4 regions of the Acetobacterium sp. KB-1 genome follow, and region 1 is predicted to be linked to each of the others. Evidence: riboswitches for the same ligand, from Rfam matches in the RefSeq annotation. Region 1 holds a riboswitch; each other region holds the start of a gene.
What was found. Region 1 has a riboswitch for cobalamin ahead of DOZ58_RS03570 (AAA family ATPase). Riboswitches for the same ligand answer to the same signal wherever they lie in the genome.
Positions count from the first base shown of each region.

Region 2: linked by a shared signal. The riboswitch ahead of DOZ58_RS13575 (anaerobic ribonucleoside triphosphate reductase) and the one ahead of DOZ58_RS03570 (AAA family ATPase) in region 1 are both predicted to bind cobalamin.
Region 3: linked by a shared signal. The riboswitch ahead of DOZ58_RS09575 (energy-coupling factor ABC transporter permease) and the one ahead of DOZ58_RS03570 (AAA family ATPase) in region 1 are both predicted to bind cobalamin.
Region 4: linked by a shared signal. The riboswitch ahead of DOZ58_RS16095 (iron ABC transporter permease) and the one ahead of DOZ58_RS03570 (AAA family ATPase) in region 1 are both predicted to bind cobalamin.

Region 1 is NZ_CP030040.1:762,291-767,281, forward strand. It holds gene DOZ58_RS03565 (nitrogenase component 1) at 1-1,137, opposite strand, end outside; gene DOZ58_RS03570 (AAA family ATPase) at 1,128-1,907, opposite strand; cobalamin riboswitch at 2,054-2,238, opposite strand; gene rffA (dTDP-4-amino-4,6-dideoxygalactose transaminase) at 2,346-3,479, opposite strand; gene DOZ58_RS03580 (ABC transporter ATP-binding protein) at 3,535-4,305, opposite strand; gene DOZ58_RS03585 (ABC transporter substrate-binding protein) at 4,318-4,991, opposite strand, start outside.
Region 2 is NZ_CP030040.1:2,925,165-2,930,155, reverse strand. It holds gene nrdG (anaerobic ribonucleoside-triphosphate reductase activating protein) at 27-533, opposite strand; gene DOZ58_RS13575 (anaerobic ribonucleoside triphosphate reductase) at 530-2,890, opposite strand; cobalamin riboswitch at 3,008-3,187, opposite strand; gene DOZ58_RS13570 (MarR family winged helix-turn-helix transcriptional regulator) at 3,483-3,947, shown strand; gene DOZ58_RS13565 (FMN-binding protein) at 3,962-4,339, shown strand; gene DOZ58_RS13560 (flavodoxin domain-containing protein) at 4,362-4,853, shown strand; gene DOZ58_RS13555 (response regulator) at 4,844-4,991, opposite strand, start outside.
Region 3 is NZ_CP030040.1:2,048,175-2,053,165, forward strand. It holds gene cbiQ (cobalt ECF transporter T component CbiQ) at 1-483, opposite strand, end outside; gene DOZ58_RS09570 (energy-coupling factor ABC transporter substrate-binding protein) at 688-987, opposite strand; gene DOZ58_RS09575 (energy-coupling factor ABC transporter permease) at 965-1,702, opposite strand; cobalamin riboswitch at 1,871-2,052, opposite strand; gene DOZ58_RS09580 (FtsX-like permease family protein) at 2,274-4,274, opposite strand; gene DOZ58_RS09585 (ABC transporter ATP-binding protein) at 4,267-4,991, opposite strand, start outside.
Region 4 is NZ_CP030040.1:3,492,240-3,497,230, forward strand. It holds gene DOZ58_RS16080 (energy-coupling factor ABC transporter ATP-binding protein) at 1-717, shown strand, start outside; gene DOZ58_RS16085 (energy-coupling factor ABC transporter permease) at 861-1,625, shown strand; gene DOZ58_RS16090 (energy-coupling factor ABC transporter substrate-binding protein) at 1,625-1,966, shown strand; cobalamin riboswitch at 1,995-2,193, shown strand; gene DOZ58_RS16095 (iron ABC transporter permease) at 2,473-3,507, shown strand; gene DOZ58_RS16100 (ABC transporter ATP-binding protein) at 3,504-4,715, shown strand; gene DOZ58_RS16105 (adenosylcobinamide amidohydrolase) at 4,717-4,991, shown strand, end outside.

The DNA.
Region 1 (4,991 bases):
AATGTATAAATCCGGTAAAAGTTCCGGCATCAGACTGACTGCCGCATTGGGATTGGCTACGTAATTCACATAGGGATCCCAACCCTGATCGAGAATCCGATCAATCTGCTCCTGACTGTTATCCGTGAGCCGATAGGCGTTAATCAGCAGTGGCACCATTCCCAGGGAGGTCAGAAATGCCGCCGCTTCAAAGGCATCCGGCGGCCGACCACCATTGACAAAGCTTTTTCCGGCCAGCACCTGCCGCGCCTCTTGCAGCTGCGAAACGGCGTTTTGATGAGCTTTTTCAATTATTTTTTGAATCGAGATACCCAAATGTCCTGCCAGCTGCTGGTAACCTGATCGGATCTTATCCAGCTCAAAAGAGGGTTCAAAGAAAACGTAGGGAGTGCCAAACTGGTCTTCCAAGGCCATTGCCAGTTCCCGACCGACCTCGCTGGTGACGATATTCAGGGCCGCCGCCGGGGCGCTCTGAAGGGCTTCAATGTTACAGGGTTCCGGAATGATCAGATGAAGCGTAATCCCGTTTTGCGTAAGCAGTCCCAGCAGTTCCGAATCCTTCAGAGAGCCTTCGATTCCGGCATGAAAATTTCGTCCCAACAGATTAACCGTTCCCGGTTTGACCGTTTGCGGTTTCATCAGCCGGACCATTGCTTTCATGGTCTGGGACACCGCCACCCCAAATTCATTGCAGTTTCGGTCATAATGGGCCACATGAATGGGCAGAATCGGAATGCCACATTCCTTTTCGGCGGCTTGACTAATGGCTTCCAGATCTTCACCGATAATTTCAGGAATGCAGGTGCTGACTAAAAAAATACAACGGATCCGGGGATCTTTGGCGATCTGCAGCAAGGCTGTCAGGATGCCATCGCGACTGCCAAAAATAATATCGGTGTCTTCAAAGACACCGGCAAAAAACCGCTCGTAGCCCGGTTCTTCACTGTGGTAGATGCAGCTGTTTCGGGCATACCAGGTGCATTCAGCCGTTCCGACGACCAGGACAGCCGCTTCTCTGATCAGCGGCGCTGCTACGGCCACCCCGAAGGTTGGACAAAAAACCCCACATGAAATAGCCACCGACGCCCCATAAATATCCTTATTATGGTTAATTTCTGACAGTCTGTTTAAACGCATGCTGCTGCCCTCCCGGCGGTTTTTTCACAGTCAAACAATTTATCCGCCAGCGCCGCATAGGATCGCGCCTGAGGGCTTTCCGGAAAGGCCTCAATCACGGTTTGATGTAAGGCTTCGGCCTGTTGCACCAGTGGATCGCGTTCAATCGTGTGGAGAATTGCGGTGTCAATTTCCCGGGCGGACTGAGCAACAATAGCCGCTTCATTGACAATCCCCTTCTTATTGAGGATCAGCCCCTTCAGACTGGCATATCCCCGGGAACCAAAAGATCGCACCGCAGCAGCAATATTATCGGCGGCATAAAGCGACATGCTTTCTCCCGAAGTCACAATGCAAACGCTGTCGGCATAGCCATTACGGATCGGCATGGCAAAACCGCCACAGACCACATCTCCCAACACATCGTAAATGACGACATCCGGGTTATAAACATCATTGGCTTTCAATTCAGCCAGTTTTTCAAAGGCCGCAATAATTCCCCGACCGGCACAGCCGATTCCAGGTTTTGGTCCACCAGCTTCGACACAGAGGACCCCGCCACTGCCAGTAAATACAAGATCAGAAAGTCTCGTAGCTATATCCTTATCCCGAATCACTTCCAGCACTGTCGGGATGCGTTTTCCGCCAGTCAGGTTGATGGTTGAATCTGATTTAGGATCACACCCGATCTGCATCACTGTTAACCCTTTTTGGGCCAAAGCCGCGGAAAGATTGGACACCGTGGTTGATTTTCCAATTCCCCCTTTACCATAAATCGCTATTCTTTCCAAAATTTACCTCCATTTTTTCCTAAATAAAAAAACCGCAGTTATCATAATGACAACTGCAGCTCCGTATTTATGCTGAATTTAAAATACAAAGAAATGGCATCGCTACGCCTTTCTTTGTTCTTCACCTATTCTGTAATCACGCAGAATAAAAGAATATCCACACAGGCAGGTTTTCTGACTCAAGCGTCTTCATTTTTCCTACCTTCCCAAATGATCAGTGGTATTCCTGGAAAAACTCCTCTTATACAGCGGCGGTACCGTACAGGATTTTCACCTGTTTCCCTATTATGCCGGCATTGCTATGCCAGCCACCTCTATTTCTGATTTAATTGTATGCCTAGTATACAACTAACCAGTTACCGCGTCAAGTCTTTTATTTAGTCTCAACAAACATTTCTGATGCCGATTTTACGACAATATCGCCGATATCTTGCAGGGTTAACGTTTATAAAAGGCGACAATTTCTGCGACCACCCGCTCCAGCTCTGGCTCCGAAAGGCTAAAGTATAATGGCAGCCGCAGCAACCGCAGGCTTTCGTTGCTGGTAAAGCGGTCGGCACCGTGAAAGCGTCCGAATTTCTGGCCGCCGGGGGTTTCATGGAGGGGGGTATAGTGAAAGGCGGTACAGATCTGATGCTGCTTGAGCCAGTGAATCAGATCGTTCCGTTCCTGCTGACTGGCGGTTTTGATATAAAACAGATGACCATTATGCTGGCAGTGTTCCGGCACTACCGGCAGCTCAATATAGCCAGCCGCAACCAGCGGTTTTAACCGTTCATAATAGTGCTGCCACAGGTTCAGCCGCTGCCGGTTAACCATTTCGGCGGCTTCCAGCTGAGCCAGAAGATGAGCCGCGTTGAGTTCGCTGGGTAAATAGGAGGAACCCAGATCGACCCAGGAATATTTGTCCACCCGGCCCGCCAGAAAATCATGGCGGTTGGTGCCCTTGTCGCGGATAATTGTGGCCTGCTCGATTAGATCCTCGCGATTAATCAGTAGGGCGCCACCTTCCCCCATGGTGTAGTTTTTGGTTTCATGGAAGCTGTAACAGCCCAGATCTCCGATGCTTCCCAGGGCTTTATTTCTGTAGCTGGCCATCACACCTTGCGCCGCATCCTCCACCACCAACAGATCGTGGCGTCTGGCAATAGCCATAATCGCATCCATCTCGCAGCCAATGCCACCGTAATGGACCGGCACCATCACCTTCGTGCGGGACGTGATAGCGGCTTCAATCAGGGTTTCGTCAATGTTTAAGGTATCCGGCCGGATATCAACAAAGACAATGGTGGCACCGCGCAGGGCAAAGGCATTGGCGGTGGTCACAAAGGTGAAGGCCGGCATGATCACCTCATCTCCGGGCTTGATGCCGGCCAGCAGGGCCGTCATTTCCAGAGCCGCGGTGCCGGAGTTCGTTAAAAAAGCCCCGGGGATCTGGGCGTTTTGACACAACCAGTCCGAACAGGCTTTCGTAAAAGGGCCATCCCCACCAATCTGATGATTTTTAGTGATGGCCGCTTTTATATATTTTATTTCGGTTCCCAAATAAAGGGGCATATTAAATGGTATCATGGTCATTTCCTCTTTTGTCTTAATCTGGTGAATGATTGGGGACTTGACCGGTTCTTTAAACGTCAATCAAATCCAGGATTTCTTCTTTCAGGGCCAAATAGCTTGCATCCACTTGAACCCGTCCGGTGCGTTTATCAACCCGGTCACAAAAATCGACGGTAAATTCCTGAATAATGGTGCCGGGACTTTTGGACATCACCAGCAGGCGGGTGCCCAGCGACAGGGCTTCGTCCACATCATGGGTGATCATAAAAATGGTGTTCTGATCATCCTTCCAGATTTTTCGCACCAGTTGCTGCATATGAATCCGGGTCAGTGCATCCAAAGCGCCAAAGGGTTCATCCAGTAGCAGAATCGCTGGCTCATTGGCCAGTGCCCGGGCCAGCGCCACCCGCTGTTTCATCCCCCCGGACAGTTGAAAGGGCGGCTGATCGGCCACCTCCAGCAGATGCACCTGGGTCAGATAATGGTTGGCAATCCGGGTGATCTCGTCTTTGGGAAGCCCTTTTATTTTAGGGCCAAACTCGACATTTTTACGGACACTCATCCAGGGATAAAGAGACGCCGACTGAAAAACCACACCCCGTTGACGGTCCGGCCCTGAAACCGGCTGACCCTGCATTAAAAAGGTGCCCTCACTCGGCAGGGTAAACCCGGCAATAACATTAAGCAGGGTGCTTTTTCCGCAACCCGAAGGTCCCAAGACACAGATGAAATCATGCTGATTGATCTTCAGATTTACCCCATCCAGGGCGCGGACGGGTTCGTTTTCGTTGGGGTAATCCACGGTTAAATTGTCAATTTCGATAATCAGCTCGTTTTTCATCTTAATCCATCCTTATTCTAATGACATCTCAATATACGTTGAATTAATAAAAGCGTCAAATTCTTCCTGGCTTGGTGAATTGTCAATGGATTTCTGGCTTTGCAGAAAATCCGCAGTATCTTTCATGATTTTAGAAAAATTCCCGGGCTTACCGACAGACCCCATATAATCTGATCCCAGTTGTTCCTCCGGCGTCAGCCAGATTGAACCGGTCATCTGCATCAAAGCATTTTCGGCGGTGATACCCAGTTCAGCCGCTACACTTTCGGCCGCTTCCTGCGGATTGCTGCGGTAAAGATCTCCACCTTCACTGAGGCCTTTTACAAAACCGGCGACCAGATCCGGATAGTTTTTAGAAAATTCTTTTCGAACCAGACAGACATTAGCTGTGACATAGCCTTTTTTTGCCATCTCTGCACTGTTAACCAGGATGCTGCCATTTTTTTCGAGATCACCGAGGGTGGGTTGCCAGGTATAAGCAGCGTTAATATCACCCCGCTCCCAGGCGGCCACAATTTCCGATGTTTGCATGTCAAGCAGTTGCACCTGATCTTTTATGCCAGCTTCTTTTAAATAATTAAGCAGACTATAATGAGCGGTACTGGCAAAAGGGGTGGCAATCTTCTGACCGACCAGGTCTTCTGGTTTAGTGATATTAGAGCCATTCTTCACCGCCAGACCTTCGA
Region 2 (4,991 bases), 1.8 Mb from region 1:
TTATTGTTTTTGATTATTCTTTATCTCTAGCTGATCTCACTAAGCGTCAGTCTATTGTCCCGACGGGACCTATTCACATCAATGATCCGCTGGTTTTTCGATCCTCTGAATTTAAGCATCAGGCTCTTCTTTTTTACTTCAAACTTTCCATCAACCAGCAGATCGGTGTTTTCCAGTAAGCGGAGCCGTCTGGCATCTTTTTTCTCTAATAGGGTTTCATAGGTGTACCCGGTATAAGTCATCACATGATACCCCAGTTCTTTTGATCGTTTGGCCAATTCACAAAAGGCCTCTGGTTGTTCAAAGGGTTCGCCACCACTTAGGGTAATGCCATCAAGTAGCGGGTTCTTTCTCATTTCATCGATGATAGCATCCACGTCCACCAGGTTACCCCCGTTAGAATCATGGGTCGCCGGGTTATGACAACCCTCACACTGGTGCGGACATCCCTGAGCAAAAACCACAAAGCGGATGCCTGGCCCATCGACAATGGATTCTTTGACCACTCCGGCGATTCTTACTTTTTTACTCATTGCAATTGCTCCATTGCTTCACCAGTAGCAATCTGCTCAGCAGCATTAAAATGTTTGATCCGATCTCTAACTTCCGCTTTTTTAGCATCGTTAAAACGGTCCAGAGTGCCCACCAGATAACCGGTGATTCGGCGAATGCGTTCAAATTTCTGCTCTCCTTCTGACCGACCGCAACTCGGGCAAACATCCCCGATAATTCCAGTATAGCCGCAAACCGGATCCCGGTCCACCGGATGGTTAATGGAACCATAGCCAATACCGGCTTCCTTCATCGCTCGGACCACCTTTTCAAAGGCCTCCAGATTATCCATCGGGTCGCCATCCATTTCCACATAGGTAATGTGCCCAGCATTGGTAAGCTCATGATAAGGTGCTTCCAGTCTGATTTTGTCGTAAGCACTGGTTCCATAGTAAACCGGGATGTGGAAAGAGTTGGTGTAGTATTCCCGGTCGGTTACACCCGGGATATCGCCAAAAATAGTTTTATCCAGCTTGACAAATCGTCCGGCGGTACCTTCTGCCGGCGTGCCCAGCAGGGTAAAGTTCATCTGATAGTGCTGGCTGGTTTCATCCATTCGCTTTCGCATGTGGCCCACAATTGCCAGCCCCAGTTCCTGGACTTCTTGCGCTTGCCCATGGTGCTTTCCGGTTAAAACGACAAGGCATTCCGCCAGTCCAATAAAGCCCATACTCAGGGTCCCATGTTTGAGCACTTCCCGGATTTCCATCTCTTCAGTAAGATCATCGGAATCAATCCAAACCCCCTGTCCCATCAAAAAGGGAAAATTTTTGACCTTTTTATGGGCCTGAATTTCAAATCGTTCCAGTAATTGATCAATAACCAAATCAATTTTTTTATCCAGCTCAATAAAAAACAGTTCTTTGTCTCCTTGACTATTTAAGGCAATACGGGGCAAATTAATGGTGGTGAAGCTCAGATTCCCGCGGCCATAGGTGATTTCCCGATTGGTATCATGGACATTTCCAATCACCCGGGTGCGGCAGCCCATATAGGCTATTTCTGTTTCCGGTTGACCTTCTTTGTAATACTTCAGGTTGTAGGGTGCATCCAGAAAGGAGAAATTGGGAAACAATCGCTTGGCACTAACCCGGCAGGCCAATTTGAACAAATCATAATTGGGGTCCCAGGGATTATAGTTCACCCCTTCTTTGACCTTAAAAATATGAATCGGAAAGATCGGCGTCTCCCCATTGCCCAGACCAGCCTCAGTAGCCAGCAACAGGTTTTTTATCACCAACCGCCCTTCGGTAGAACTATCCATACCATAATTAATCGAACTAAAGGGGATTTGGGCCCCGGCTCGGCTGTGCATCGTGTTCAGGTTATGGACAAACGCTTCCATTGACTGATAGACACTACGGTCGATTTCCCGCTCGGCATTTTCCATTGCAAAGCCTTGCACCCGGTTAATGACATTGGCGTCAACAATCCATTGGGCCAGGCTCCGGGCTTCTGCTTCTTGATAACCTTTGGGTTGATTTAATTCGGGTCTTAACCCCAGTTTCTTTTCGATGTCCGTGCCGATGGCTTTAACCTTTGCTAAGGCATTCTTTGTCTCTGTTAATAAGGTTAAGGCCTTGGCAAGGTTCTCCTGATAAAGCCGGACAAAGGTTTTTTTTACCCCCGGAACCATGGCATAGTCAAAATTGGGAATGCTCTGTCCGCCATGCTGATCATTCTGGTTCGACTGGATGGCAATGCAGGCCAGAGCCGAATAGCTTTGAATATCATTGGGTTCGCGCAGATGTCCATGGCCAGTAGAAAAACCATTTTTAAACAGCTTTTCCAAATCAATCTGAGTGCAGGTCGTCGTCAGGGTTAGAAAGTCCATATCATGAATGTGGATTTCACCGGCTTTATGAGCGGCTGAATGCTCTGGATTCAAGACAAACATTTCATAAAACTGCTTGGCGCCCTCTGACCCGTACTTCAGCATCGTGCCCATAGCGGTGTCCCCGTCAATATTGGCATTTTCTCGTTTTACATCATTATCCTTAGCGTCCTTGAAGGTCAGGTCTTCATATATTTTCATCAGCCGGGTATCCATCTCCCGAATTCGGGTTCGTTCAGCCCGGTATAGAATATACTCCTTGGCCGTTTTGGCGTGTCCGGTTTCAATCAGGATTTTTTCCACCGCATCCTGAATTTCTTCCACTGTTGGCGCATTCGTATTCATTTCCTGCTCAATATAAATGGTAACCCGCTCGGCCAGATCCATGGCCGTCTGATAATTCTGGCCGCCGATTTCACTGGCTGCCTTGAAAATAGCGTTGGCAATTTTTTCAATGTTAAACGGGGCTTCTCGTCCGTCTCTTTTTCTAATTTTTGTAATCATTCTGGTCGTTTCCTTCTTTCCTGCTAGTCTTTTTGTTGTTTTAGGCATGCAAAAACCCCTCAACGGCGTGGTCAAGAGGCATAATGATACATTGAACACCCTCTATCACGCGTAGAGTCTGGTGCATTTAATAACGGCGGGTAATCTGACTCCGGTTTGAACGTTCAGAAACAAACAGCTTAACCTGTTTATTTTCTTTTAACATCTCACCATTACAGCGGCGGGACCGTGCAGGATTCACACCTGCTTCCCCCAAACTGCACCTGTTGGCACAGCACCATTATCTCCTTATTTTGTTGTTTGTATTTTATCACATACAAGATGTAGTGTCAAACTGATTTATAATGCAAACGTTAATCACTATTTCAATCAAGTAACATCATCCCTATCGTGAACTTTTTCGCTTGTTTATGATAACATAAATTTAAAAATTTCTACCGTTAAATTTTTTGCAAACCCTTTCAAATTTTGCTAGTCTTAACTTTCTTCAGAAATATATATATTCGGCTGATAAGTATTGACAGACAAAAATAGGTAAGGTATTATCTATTAAGGTAAGGTCTTACCTTAATAGAAGCGAGGAGGTTATATTTTGGACCATATCGACTCAATGACCGATCAAAAATTTATCTTTGGCAGTGTTCAAGTCGTTGCCAACCAGATGACCACCCAACTGGAGCGGGAACTAAGAGAATACAATCTAACAACCAAGCAGTGGCTGCTCACGATTGTCGTTGCGAATACCTTTGATCATAACCCCACCATCAAAGAAGTCGCCAAAGGAATGGGCAGTTCTCATCAGAACGTCAAGCAGGTAGCTCTGAAGTTAGAACAAAAAGGCTTCATTGTTATGGAAAAAGACCCTCAAGATGCCCGAATCACCCGGATCAAACTAACCGACGCCGTCGATTCTTTCGGTAACGAAAGTCAGGCGAAAGCAGTGATTTTTACTGAAAAATTATTTAACGGCATCTCGGCAGAGGAGCTGGCTATGACTCGGTCAACCCTTGCAAAGATACTGACAAACCTGGAAAAGATGGATCAAGAATCAAGATAACAGGAGGAAAATACGTGAAAAAAGCAATGATTATTATTCTGGGCGTATTGGTACTAGTAGGTGCCGGCGGATTTTTTTATCTCACCAGCGGCCTGGAATCCGGGGAAAACCTGGCAATCAATCCGGTGGATCTACAAAAAATTGAAGATGGCACCTATGCCGGTGTTTACGAATCTGGACGTTGGACCAATGAGGTTGCCGTCAGTGTGGCCAATCATCAGATTACATCAATTGATGTGGTCAAATCCGTCACCATGGAATCTCCAGATGTGACCAGTACGATTATCAACCAAGTCATTAAAATACAAAATACCACTGTCGATACAGTCAGCGGTGCCACGGTTACCAGCAAAGCCTATCTCAAATCCATTGAAAATGCCTTAACTCAATAAGATGCAAAGAAAGGAAATGCCCATGAAAACCATGATACTTTATGCCAGTAAATATGGCTTTACCGCGGACTGCGTCGCAGAACTAAAAAAGAACTTAAACGGAGAAACCCGACTCGTCAATATCAATTCCGATAAAATTCCCGCTCTGGACGACTACGATACAGTCTTAATCGGCGGTTCTATTTACATTGGACAGATTGACAAGAAAATAAAGAAATACTGTCTTTCACATTTAGATGAACTGAAAAACAAAACTCTGGGCTTTTTTATCTCCTGTGGTTCGGCTGAAACAATTGATACTTATTTTAAAGACTCTTTTACCGACATTCTGCTCGAAAAAGCCCTTACTCTCGATAATTTTGGTGGCGAAATGAGACCGGATAAAATGAAGTTTTTTCATAAGTTCGTGTCAAACATGGTCGAGAAGTCTGCCCAAAAGGATAACACGTCTCCGATGAAGCCGTTGCCCGAAAGCATTCTTCGGATGGCAAATACGATCAATACTCATTCCTGACCGCCACTATCTTCAACTGGCTCGATTGTATCCAGCAGTAGCTTCATAGCCGCCACAAACTGAGAATAGAAATTGATGATTTCTTTTTCTGCCCCGCTTTCAAGTGCTTTCTGGAAGTCTTTGGCGATTTCAAACAGT
Region 3 (4,991 bases), 1.3 Mb from region 1:
GTAGGTTAAAACAAATATTTCTAAAAAAGTATTGCTGATATGGGCTTTTTTCATGACTCCGGCGATCTGCATCACCGGGGTTGTGTAAATTAAAAAAAGCATACAGGAAACTCCTGCCATCGCTCGACAGAAAACCAGGCTGGCCAGCACCAGATTGGTGGCAGTGATACCGATGGTAAACTGAAAAAAGTTAAATGCAAATAAATAATCACCACTACCACGACTTCCGCTGGCGATGGTAAACAATAACGCCAGGGCTCCGGGGATAATAAAGAGGGAGTCAAAAATCAGGGTATGCAGATAAATCCGCACCGGAATTTTTGCCCACAATAGGGTACACCCCACCATAACACCAAAAACCCCTGCCATATACAGGGGTTCATTGATGAAGAAAACCGAAAGGAGCATGACTAACGAAACCACTACCTTCACAGTAGGATTGGCATTGTTTAGTTTATTGGTATGGGCAAAACGATCAATCATGGTTGTCTCCTTCTAAGATGCAGTTAATATTTATATAAGTCGCCGGACTTCAGGTTGGTGACAAACTCCCGTACCGACCAATTGTTAATCTGATGTATACTGCAAGCTCGGACAGGCTCCCGCCGTGTCCGCCTTGATGCACAGGGTCTGACCCCTAGGTCACAACATGATGTAACAAGTGTCGGTACTGCTTTATCTTACTATTTACACTGATTTATCGGCTTTTTCATTTTTTTTCGACTTTTTATAAAGGTAGAAAAAGCAGATTCCCAGACCGCCGACACCTAAAATCTGTTGGAAGAGGAATAGGTTTTCTTCCATCTCGCCGGGATCAAACAAGCTTTCAAACCAGGGCACATAATTTTCATCGATTGCGGTGATGGCTGTTCCAGCAGCATCATCTGCGCCTGAAAACTCAGCGTCCGGCAAAGCAATCTGAGGGATAATAATCAGTGCGCCAATTAATAAAATCAGAACAACCTTAGTTATCGGTGAGAGTTTCATTTGAAATAATCCCCTTTTCTTTATATTGGTAAATGGCGTTAACCACCAGTACGGTTAAAATGCCTTCGATAATTGCCAGTGGTATCTGGGTAATCGCAAAAATACTTAAGAACTTAACAACGGAAGCTACAATCCCCCCGACCGGGTCCGGAAAGGCTAGTCCCAACTGGATGGAGGTGGTTACATAGGTTGCCAGATCGGCAATAAAGGCGGCTAAAAAAACGGTTAAGGCTTTGGGAACATTGATTTTTGACAGCCCTTTGTAAATCCCGTAAGCCACAAAAGATCCGACAATTGCCATCGAAAAGGCGTTGGCACCCAAAGTTGTCAGCCCGCCATGAGCCAGCAGCAGCGCCTGAAACAAAAGCGCAATGGTACCAACTACTACAGTGGCAAAGGGTCCCAAGAGGATCGCGCCCAAGCCGATCCCTGTCATATGAGAAGAACTCCCCGTTACCGAAGGCAGTTTAAACGCTGATAAGGCAAAGGTAAAAGCCGTTGCTATGGCTAAAAGAACTTTTTGCTCAGGTTTGTCTTTGAATATCTTCCCAACCTGATAGAGTCCGAAGGCGATAAACGGCAGGGCTAGCACCCACCAGAAAACAGCCCAACCAATGGGTAAAAAGCCTTCCATAATATGCATAGCGTTTACAGGCTGGGCAGCCAAAACAACCATTAAAAACGCGATTCCCACAACGGTCATGGTTTTTTTCATTTTCTCCATGCTAACCTCCATTTTATGATAATTTACCGAAAAAAAACCTTTTCCCCACAATACTATGGGAAAAAAGGTTTTATCATTACACATATCCATCAATTCTATGATTCACACCAAGAACCAACTTTTGTTAATGTTACTAACTTCCCTTTTCCCTGGAAGGACACTTTAGTACATCATATTAGTAGGTTTCCTGACTTATAGCTTTTATTCTCCTCGCCTTCCCAGACAAAACGTGCCCAGTGGCCAATTTAAGGAGACATAACTAATTACAGTGACCGGATCGTTCTGGATTCTAACCAGATTCCCTCAATGAAATTTTTCATCCTAAATGATTTTTTACATTTTTATTTAATTGTGGTTATATTATAACATGGATACGATAAATGTACAGTTTTTTTTAAGTGAATTAAGGCTAAAAGCAGTTTTACATGTAGCTTTGATGCCTCCCTCTATTTTTTTACAAACCTTCAATAAGGCCCATTAACTGCCCCTATTACGATAGGCAACACTGATCTTTTAATTAAATGAACTGGGAGGGATTCTTATTAACCAATCGTTGTAACTATTAATGAATCATCTTATAATAGGATCTGGCCGTGAGTAGATAAACCCCAGTATACACTAAAGCATAAACAACAACCCCCACAAGCGTGCATAAAAGAATTAGGGGTATATTGGTCAGCCGGAAGGCGGCTAACATTTTAGTAATAACCGGAAAGGCAAAAGCCACGTGGATGATGGCTCCGGCCAGGGGCAGAAAAAATACCATTAAGATCTGCTTGCCAATAGTTTTTTTAACCTCGGTTTTATCCATCCCCACCTTCTGCATAATGACAAACCGTTCGCTGTCTTCATAACCTTCAGAAATCTGTTTAAAATAGATAATTAACACCGTGGCCATCATAAAGAGGGAGCCCAGAAATACACCCAGGAATAAAAAACCACCAAATATTCCATAAAGTTCTGCCAGTGATTCATAAATATTTCTTATCTCAATATCCGGATTGAGCTGACTAACCGAAGCCCTCACCTGTTTTGAAAAATGGTTAATATTATCTTCACTGCCACTGAGATTAAACATCATGGCGTGATGAATCGCTGGTGACTCACTGTCAGCATTGTCTTTATTGGCATTCATGGCCGTGTAAATAGTCGACATCATCTGTTCGTCATTGACAATGATATAATAGCTATTTCCGGTAATCAATTTCTTTTTGAAGTCCATCGGCACTGATTCGAGCTGTTCAACCACCAAAAACAGATTTTCGCCAAAAACCACGGTTTGTTCCTGGTAATTCTCACCGGCTGAAAAAATCATTACTTCATTTTCTGCCAGGGTTTTGTTTTGATTCGTCATCCGGTTGTAATCTTCTAGCGGTACCGTGGTAATCTTACTGATCGTATTATAATACGTTAGATCCAAGTTCTCATCCGTTACCATATCCGGCAGAAAATGGCTGCCCTCCTTAAAGGCCGTAAAGGTACTCATATCAAAAGACAGTTCATTTGTTGTTTCCACCTTGGCACTGGTCTTTTCGGCTACAACAATTTTTTCAATCTCCGAAAAATCGGTGGTTTCAGCCGCACCAATAAAGCTCACATCCATGGGATAGTAATCCCGCCGCATACTTTCCTGACCGATGTATAAGGATACCGTCGTGGAGATCGTGACCAATACCATGGTGCTGAGAATACAAATATTAGCCAGACCGACAGCATTTTGTTTCATTCGATAAATCATCCCGGAAACTGAAATAAAATTTCGGGACTGGTAATAGAACTTTTTATTCTTCTTCAAGCATTTTAGCAGTGTGACGCTCCCCGCTGTAAACAAAGCATAGGTTCCGATGATGACAAAAATAACGGCCACAAAGAAAAGCAGTATCGCTTCAATGGGATCTTGCACTGATAAAGCAATCGCATAGCCAATTCCCAGCGAAATCACGCCGATGAGCGTCATCAGCCATGAAGATTTTGGTTCTTTTTCACCATGCTCCCCACCTCTTAATAAATCAATGGGGTTGGTAAGCTTTACCTGCAAAAAATTAGTTAATAGGGTCAAGCCAAAAATAGCCAGAAATACAACCGTCGTATATAACAAACCCATCTGATCAATCTTAAAAGCAAGTGGACTTTTAATATGAGCAAGGTTAAGAAGGATTAGAAACATCAGTTTCCCAATCAGGACCCCACCAAGGAGCCCTAAACTCAAACTGATTACCGTCACAAATAGCGTTTCATAGAATAACACTCTGGCAATATGCTTCTTTTCCATTCCCAGAATACTGTATAATCCCAGTTCTTTTTTTCGTCGTTTAATCAAAAAACTGTTGGTATAGAAGAGAAAGATCACCGCAAAAATGCCAATAACAATAATCCCGAGGAATAATAATATTTTCAAGCTTTCCGAACCTTGCATTGCGTCTAATCCCTTATTGCTTTGGATTGAAACGATGGTATAAAAAGCCATAATCGATCCGATACAAGTCAGTATATAAGGGATGTAGGTGTTCCCGTTTTTCTTTAAATTGACCAGCGCCAACTTGGGATAAAAAAACTTATTCAAGGTTCTCACCTCCGGTTGCCAGTATCGACAAGGTAAAGGATATTTTCTGATACATGTCGTCGTTACTCATCGAACCCCGATAGATCTGATTGTATATTTCGCCATCTTTGATAAATAACACCCGGTTGGCATGACTGGCTGCTGCCACTGAGTGAGTAACCATCAGGATCGTCTGACCCAGGTCATTGATGGTTGAAAAGATCTTTAGCAGATTCATCGCCGCCTTGGAATCCAAGGCACCGGTGGGTTCATCAGCGAGCACCAGTTTGGGCTCGGTAATCAGTGCCCGGGCCACTGCGGCCCGCTGTTTTTGCCCTCCGGAAACCTCGTAGGGGAATTTTTGTAGCAGTTCCTCGATTTCTAATCGCTGCGAAAGGGGCTTAATCCGGCTGTTCATTTCTTCAAATTTTTTCTGAGCCAATACCAGCGGCAAAAAGATATTATCCTGAATCGAAAAGGTATCTAAAAGATTAAAGTCCTGAAAGACAAAACCCAGATTATCCCGACGAAAGGCCGAAATGTCACTGTCTTTGATAGTGACAATATTTTTACCGTCCAGAAACACCTCCCCACTGGTGGGTTTATCAAGCGATGCCAGAATATTGAGCAGGGTTGTTTTTCCTGAACCGGATTCTCCCATGATGGCCACGTATTCGCCCTGTTCAACCGAGAAACTAACATTAGACAGCGCCTGTACCTGATTCCCGCCAAACCGGG
Region 4 (4,991 bases), 1.3 Mb from region 1:
AACGGGTCTGGTAAGTCGACCTTTTTTCTTAATGCCAATGGGGTACTTAAAGCCGATCACGGCGAAATCAGCTATCAGGGCACAATTATTAATAAAAAGAATATAAAAGATTTGCGCAAGAATATCGGGATTGTTTTTCAGGACGCCGACAATCAGATCATTGCCTCCACCGTCATGGCCGAGGTTGGTTTTGGCCCGATGAATTTAAAACTGCCTCGAGAAGAGGTAATCAGCCGGGTCGATGAGGCCCTAACCTACATGAACATCCTCGATTTTAAAGATCGTCCGCCTCATTATTTAAGTGGCGGCGAAAAAAAGCGGGTGACGATTGCTGATATTATCGCGATGAAATCAGAGGTCATTATCTTTGATGAACCAACCGCGGCCCTGGATCCCCTCAATGCCCAGATGTTAGAAGAGGTGCTACTAAAGCTCGGAGAAGAAGGCAAAACGATGCTGATCTCCACGCACGATGTGGATTTTGCCTATCGTTGGGCAGAGCGGGCGATAGTTTTTGATCAGGGAAAAATTATTGCTGATGGAACGCCATTGGAGATTTTTAAAAACGCGAGAATCCTGGAGCAGGCAAATCTGAAACGGCCAGCCATGCTCGATGTTTATGAGATGCTGGTTGAAAACAAAATGATAAAGGACGAAAGCAACTATCCAACCACTCCCCAGGCGCTTAAAGTTTTATTACAAAAAAATATTCGGTAAAGAGTCATTTAGGTAGATGGTTACGATAGCAGTAATTGCGCAATCGATTTTAAGTTAAGTTGGCTTTGTGAGAGTTCAAAATTGAGCGCTCAAGAATTTTCGCAAACCCTTATAATATATAGATAAAAACTAGAGGAGGAACTATGAACACAAGTTTAACAACAAGAGAGAAGCGATTTATTGCGGCTGCGGCTGCGATCGCCCTGGTATTTGGGTTTACCCCGGTGGCCAGTGCGATGCACATTATGGAAGGTTACCTGCCAGTCGGTTTTAGTGTGGCCTGGGGCGTGATCTGTATTCCATTTTTAATTAAGGGTTACATGTCGATAAAAAAAACACTCAAAGAAAATCCTAAAACCATCACCTTACTGGCTATGGCTGGAGCCTATGTTTTTGTGTTATCATCTTTAAAAATTCCATCCGTAACCGGCAGTTGTTCTCATATGACCGGGACCGGGCTGGGCGCGATTCTGTTTGGACCAGCGGCAGTCAGTATTTTAGGCGTCATTGTCCTATTGTTTCAAGCTATTTTGCTGGCACATGGTGGGCTGACGACTCTGGGCGCGAATACCTTTTCAATGGCGATTGCCGGCCCCTTTGTAACCTTCGGAATTTTTATACTTTGTAAAAAAATAAAAATTAATAAGCATGTCGGTGTTTTTCTGGCAGCGGCAATTGGCGATTTGTTTACCTATTGTGTTACCGCATTCCAGTTGGCGATGGCCTATCCTTCCGAAAGTGGTGGCGTTGCCGCTTCGATGGTTAAATTTTTAGCCGTCTTTGCACCGACTCAGGTTCCCTTGGCTATCATCGAAGGAATTTTAACCGTGGTTATTATAATCGGGCTGGAAACCTATGCACAACCAGAACTTAATGATCTGGGATATCTTACCGGAGGTGTAAAATAATGACAGCGACAAAAAAAACAGTCATTGGTCTTTTAGTGTTGGCAGTAATCATTGCTCTGGTCCCCCTGTTTATCTTGCAGGATGCCGAGTTTGGGGGCTCTGATGATGCGGGCAGTGGGGTTGTGTCTGAGATTACCGGAACAGAGTATGAACCCTGGTTTACCCCAATTTTTGAAACGGCGATAAACGGTGAAATACCCGGTGAAGTGGAAAGTTTGTTTTTCTGTCTTCAAACCGGAATCGGGGTCGGGATTATTGCCTTCTTAATGGGGCGATTTGTGGAGCGAAAGAAAAAAGAAGACGAGCCAAAAAAAACAGACTCAAAAAAAGCTAAGAAATAAGACGGGTTTAAAAGGACTAAGTTTAAAAATTGAATAATTAAAAACAGGTGTCGGTTGCAATCCATTGTATTGCAGGCCGATTAAAAGGGAAGAGAGGTGAAAATCCTCCGCGGTCCCGCCGCTGTAAAAGAAGAGTTCCTCCAGGAATGCCACTGTAGAAATATGGGAAGGTAGGAGGGTATGTTGACGCTTGAGCCAGAAGACCTGCCTGTTTATGCAAAACTCTGCGAGAGACAGAAAAAAGGTTTTATTTGCGTACCGTTTTACGGGCTCATTGTCTCAATTTGAGATAATGAGCCTTTTTTTATACTTGGGAAAATTACAAAATAGTCAGATCAACATTTCTGATTAAAGGACAAAGCAAAACTGTCAGAGCAATTAATATTGCGAGCTAGCAGGGGAAATTGCGAAAATATTGGTTAGCATCGATAGTATTAATTTAGAAATATAAATGGAGGTTTCATAATGAAGAAAAAAGCAACGAAAATTATGAATCAGAGGTGGTAATGGAAAGTATAAAAAACAGAAAAGCACGACAAATCAGCATCCTGGTCTTGATTCTTGGGGCCATTGTGGTGATTTCGCTATACAGCATCAGTGTGGGGTCCATCAATATCAGTATTCCGGATATTCTATCTATTTTGTCGGGAAAAGCAGTGGCAGATGATACCTATGGCCCGATTATTATGAATATTCGCCTACCCAGAACCCTGGCTACGATCATGGGGGGAGCCTGTCTGGCACTTTCCGGTTTGTTGCTGCAGATATTTTTTAAAAATCCAATCGTCGAGCCTTATATTTTAGGGGTCTCATCCGGGGCAACCTTGTTCGTGGGGCTGGTACTATTAGGTGGATTCTCATTCGGATTGAAGTCCCTGCCCCCGATGGGTTTGTTTGCCGGTGCTTTTCTGGGTGCCATGCTGGTGATGGTGGTGGTGGTTTTTGCCGCTCAAAAAGTAAAGAACATCACAACCCTTTTAATCATCGGGATGATGGCCGGGTTTATTTGCAATGCCTTTACCAGTATCCTGACCGCTTTTGCCGACAAAGAACAGCTGCATGGCTTTGTGATGTGGTCGATGGGCAGTTTTTCGGGATTCTCCTGGCCACAGGTCCAGTTTTTATATGGCATCGGTTTACCGATGATTATTCTGGCTTTTGTTTTGAGTAAACCATTAAATGCCATGCTCTTTGGTGAGAATTATGCGATTTCCATGGGGCTCAGCATGAAAAAATTCCGGGTGATTGTGATTCTGATTGCCAGTGTCTTGACGGCAACGATCACCGCCTTTGCCGGGCCAATTTCCTTTGTCGGCCTGGCCGTTCCCCATATGGTGCGAATCACTCTAGGGACGTCAGATAATCGCATTCTGATACCGGGGGTCATTTTCGCTGGGGCCTTGATGACCGGGGTTTGTGATCTTATTGCACGGATGATTCTTTCCCCCATTGAACTGCCCTTGGGGGTTATTACGGCCTTAATCGGTGCGCCGATTGTTGTTTACTTACTCGTCCATAAAACGAAAGGAAATGAGCTATGAAACCAGTAATCTTCACTGAAAATCTGAATGTTGGTTATGATAAAAAGGTAGTTGTTGAACAAGTGGATATTTGTGCCCAAAAAGGAGAACTGATCTGTTTGTTGGGTCCCAATGGGTCTGGAAAATCTACGATTTTGCGGACCTTAACGGGATTGCAACCACCGGTAAATGGGCGAGTTGAAATTAATGGAAGGGATATAGCGACCATCAAAAAAGCAGAACTGGCTAAAAAAATGGCGATCGTGCTGACTGAACAGGTCTCGTTGGGACTGTTGACTGTTTTTGAAATTGCTTCAATGGGTCGATATCCCCATACCAATTTTATGGGAAGACTATCAGCAGAAGACGAAAAGATTGTTAATGAGGCGCTTGATCTGGTTGATGCTGGATATCTGAAAAACCGCTATTATTTCGAACTTAGCGATGGTGAAAAACAAAAGGTCATGATTGCCCGGGCGTTGGTTCAGGAACCCGAGCTGATTGTTCTGGATGAACCTACCAGTCATCTGGATGTTCGGCACAAGGTGGAAGTCATCAGTATTTTAAGAAAACTCTGTCTGGAAAAAGGCATCACCGTGGTGCTATCCCTCCATGACATTGATATTGCTATTAAAGGCTGTCAGAAGATTTTACTGATTGAAAAGGGTAAGGTTAAAGCTCAGGGAACGCCAGAAGAGATTATCAAAACTGGTACAATTCAGAGTCTTTACTCAATTGAAGGGGCTAATTATAATGAGTTGTTAGGGTGCCTCGAATTTTGTTCACCGGTATTACCGGAAGTGTTTATTACCGGCGGAAATGGCACTGGAACCGGCGTTTATCGGGCCGTATCCCGAGCTGGTTTTGGCATGTGCTGCGGGGTACTGCATAGCAATGACATTGACTTGCATGTGGCAAAGGCCCTCAATTGCGATGTTGTTGAAGAAGACTCGTTTAGTCGGATTACCGAAAAACATTACGAAGATGCAGCAGCTAAAATGGCAAAAATGCACTATGTTATTGACACCGGCTTTCCGGTGGGAAAAACGAATGAGCATAATCTGGATTTAATCATTGATGCCATCAAAATGGGAAAAGTAGTTTTTAGCTTAACTGATCAAAGCGAATTAAAAGGACGGTTTGGTGATTGGGCCGAAAAAATAAAATGCTGTAAAAATCCGGCCGAGATTTTGCAGATCATCCCGCCACAAACAGGAAGTGGGTGCTGAGATGATGTTGGGGGTAACAGCTACCGGAGATCCTATTCATCGCTATCATCGGTGTCTGGTGGTGCCTTTTTCGGGACCACGAAAGGTTATCAGTACCGCCATGGAGCATGGTGGTTATCAGGAAAATCTAACGGCGATATTTAATCAGGATGTCAACCCCGGGCCGGGTCGGTTGTGCGAACACATGGAACCCGGTCAGCAGGAAAAAATGCAGTCCTTTATCCGGGAGGAGTTGGGGTTGGCTCCGGACACGGTAGCACGGATGGCTACGATTGT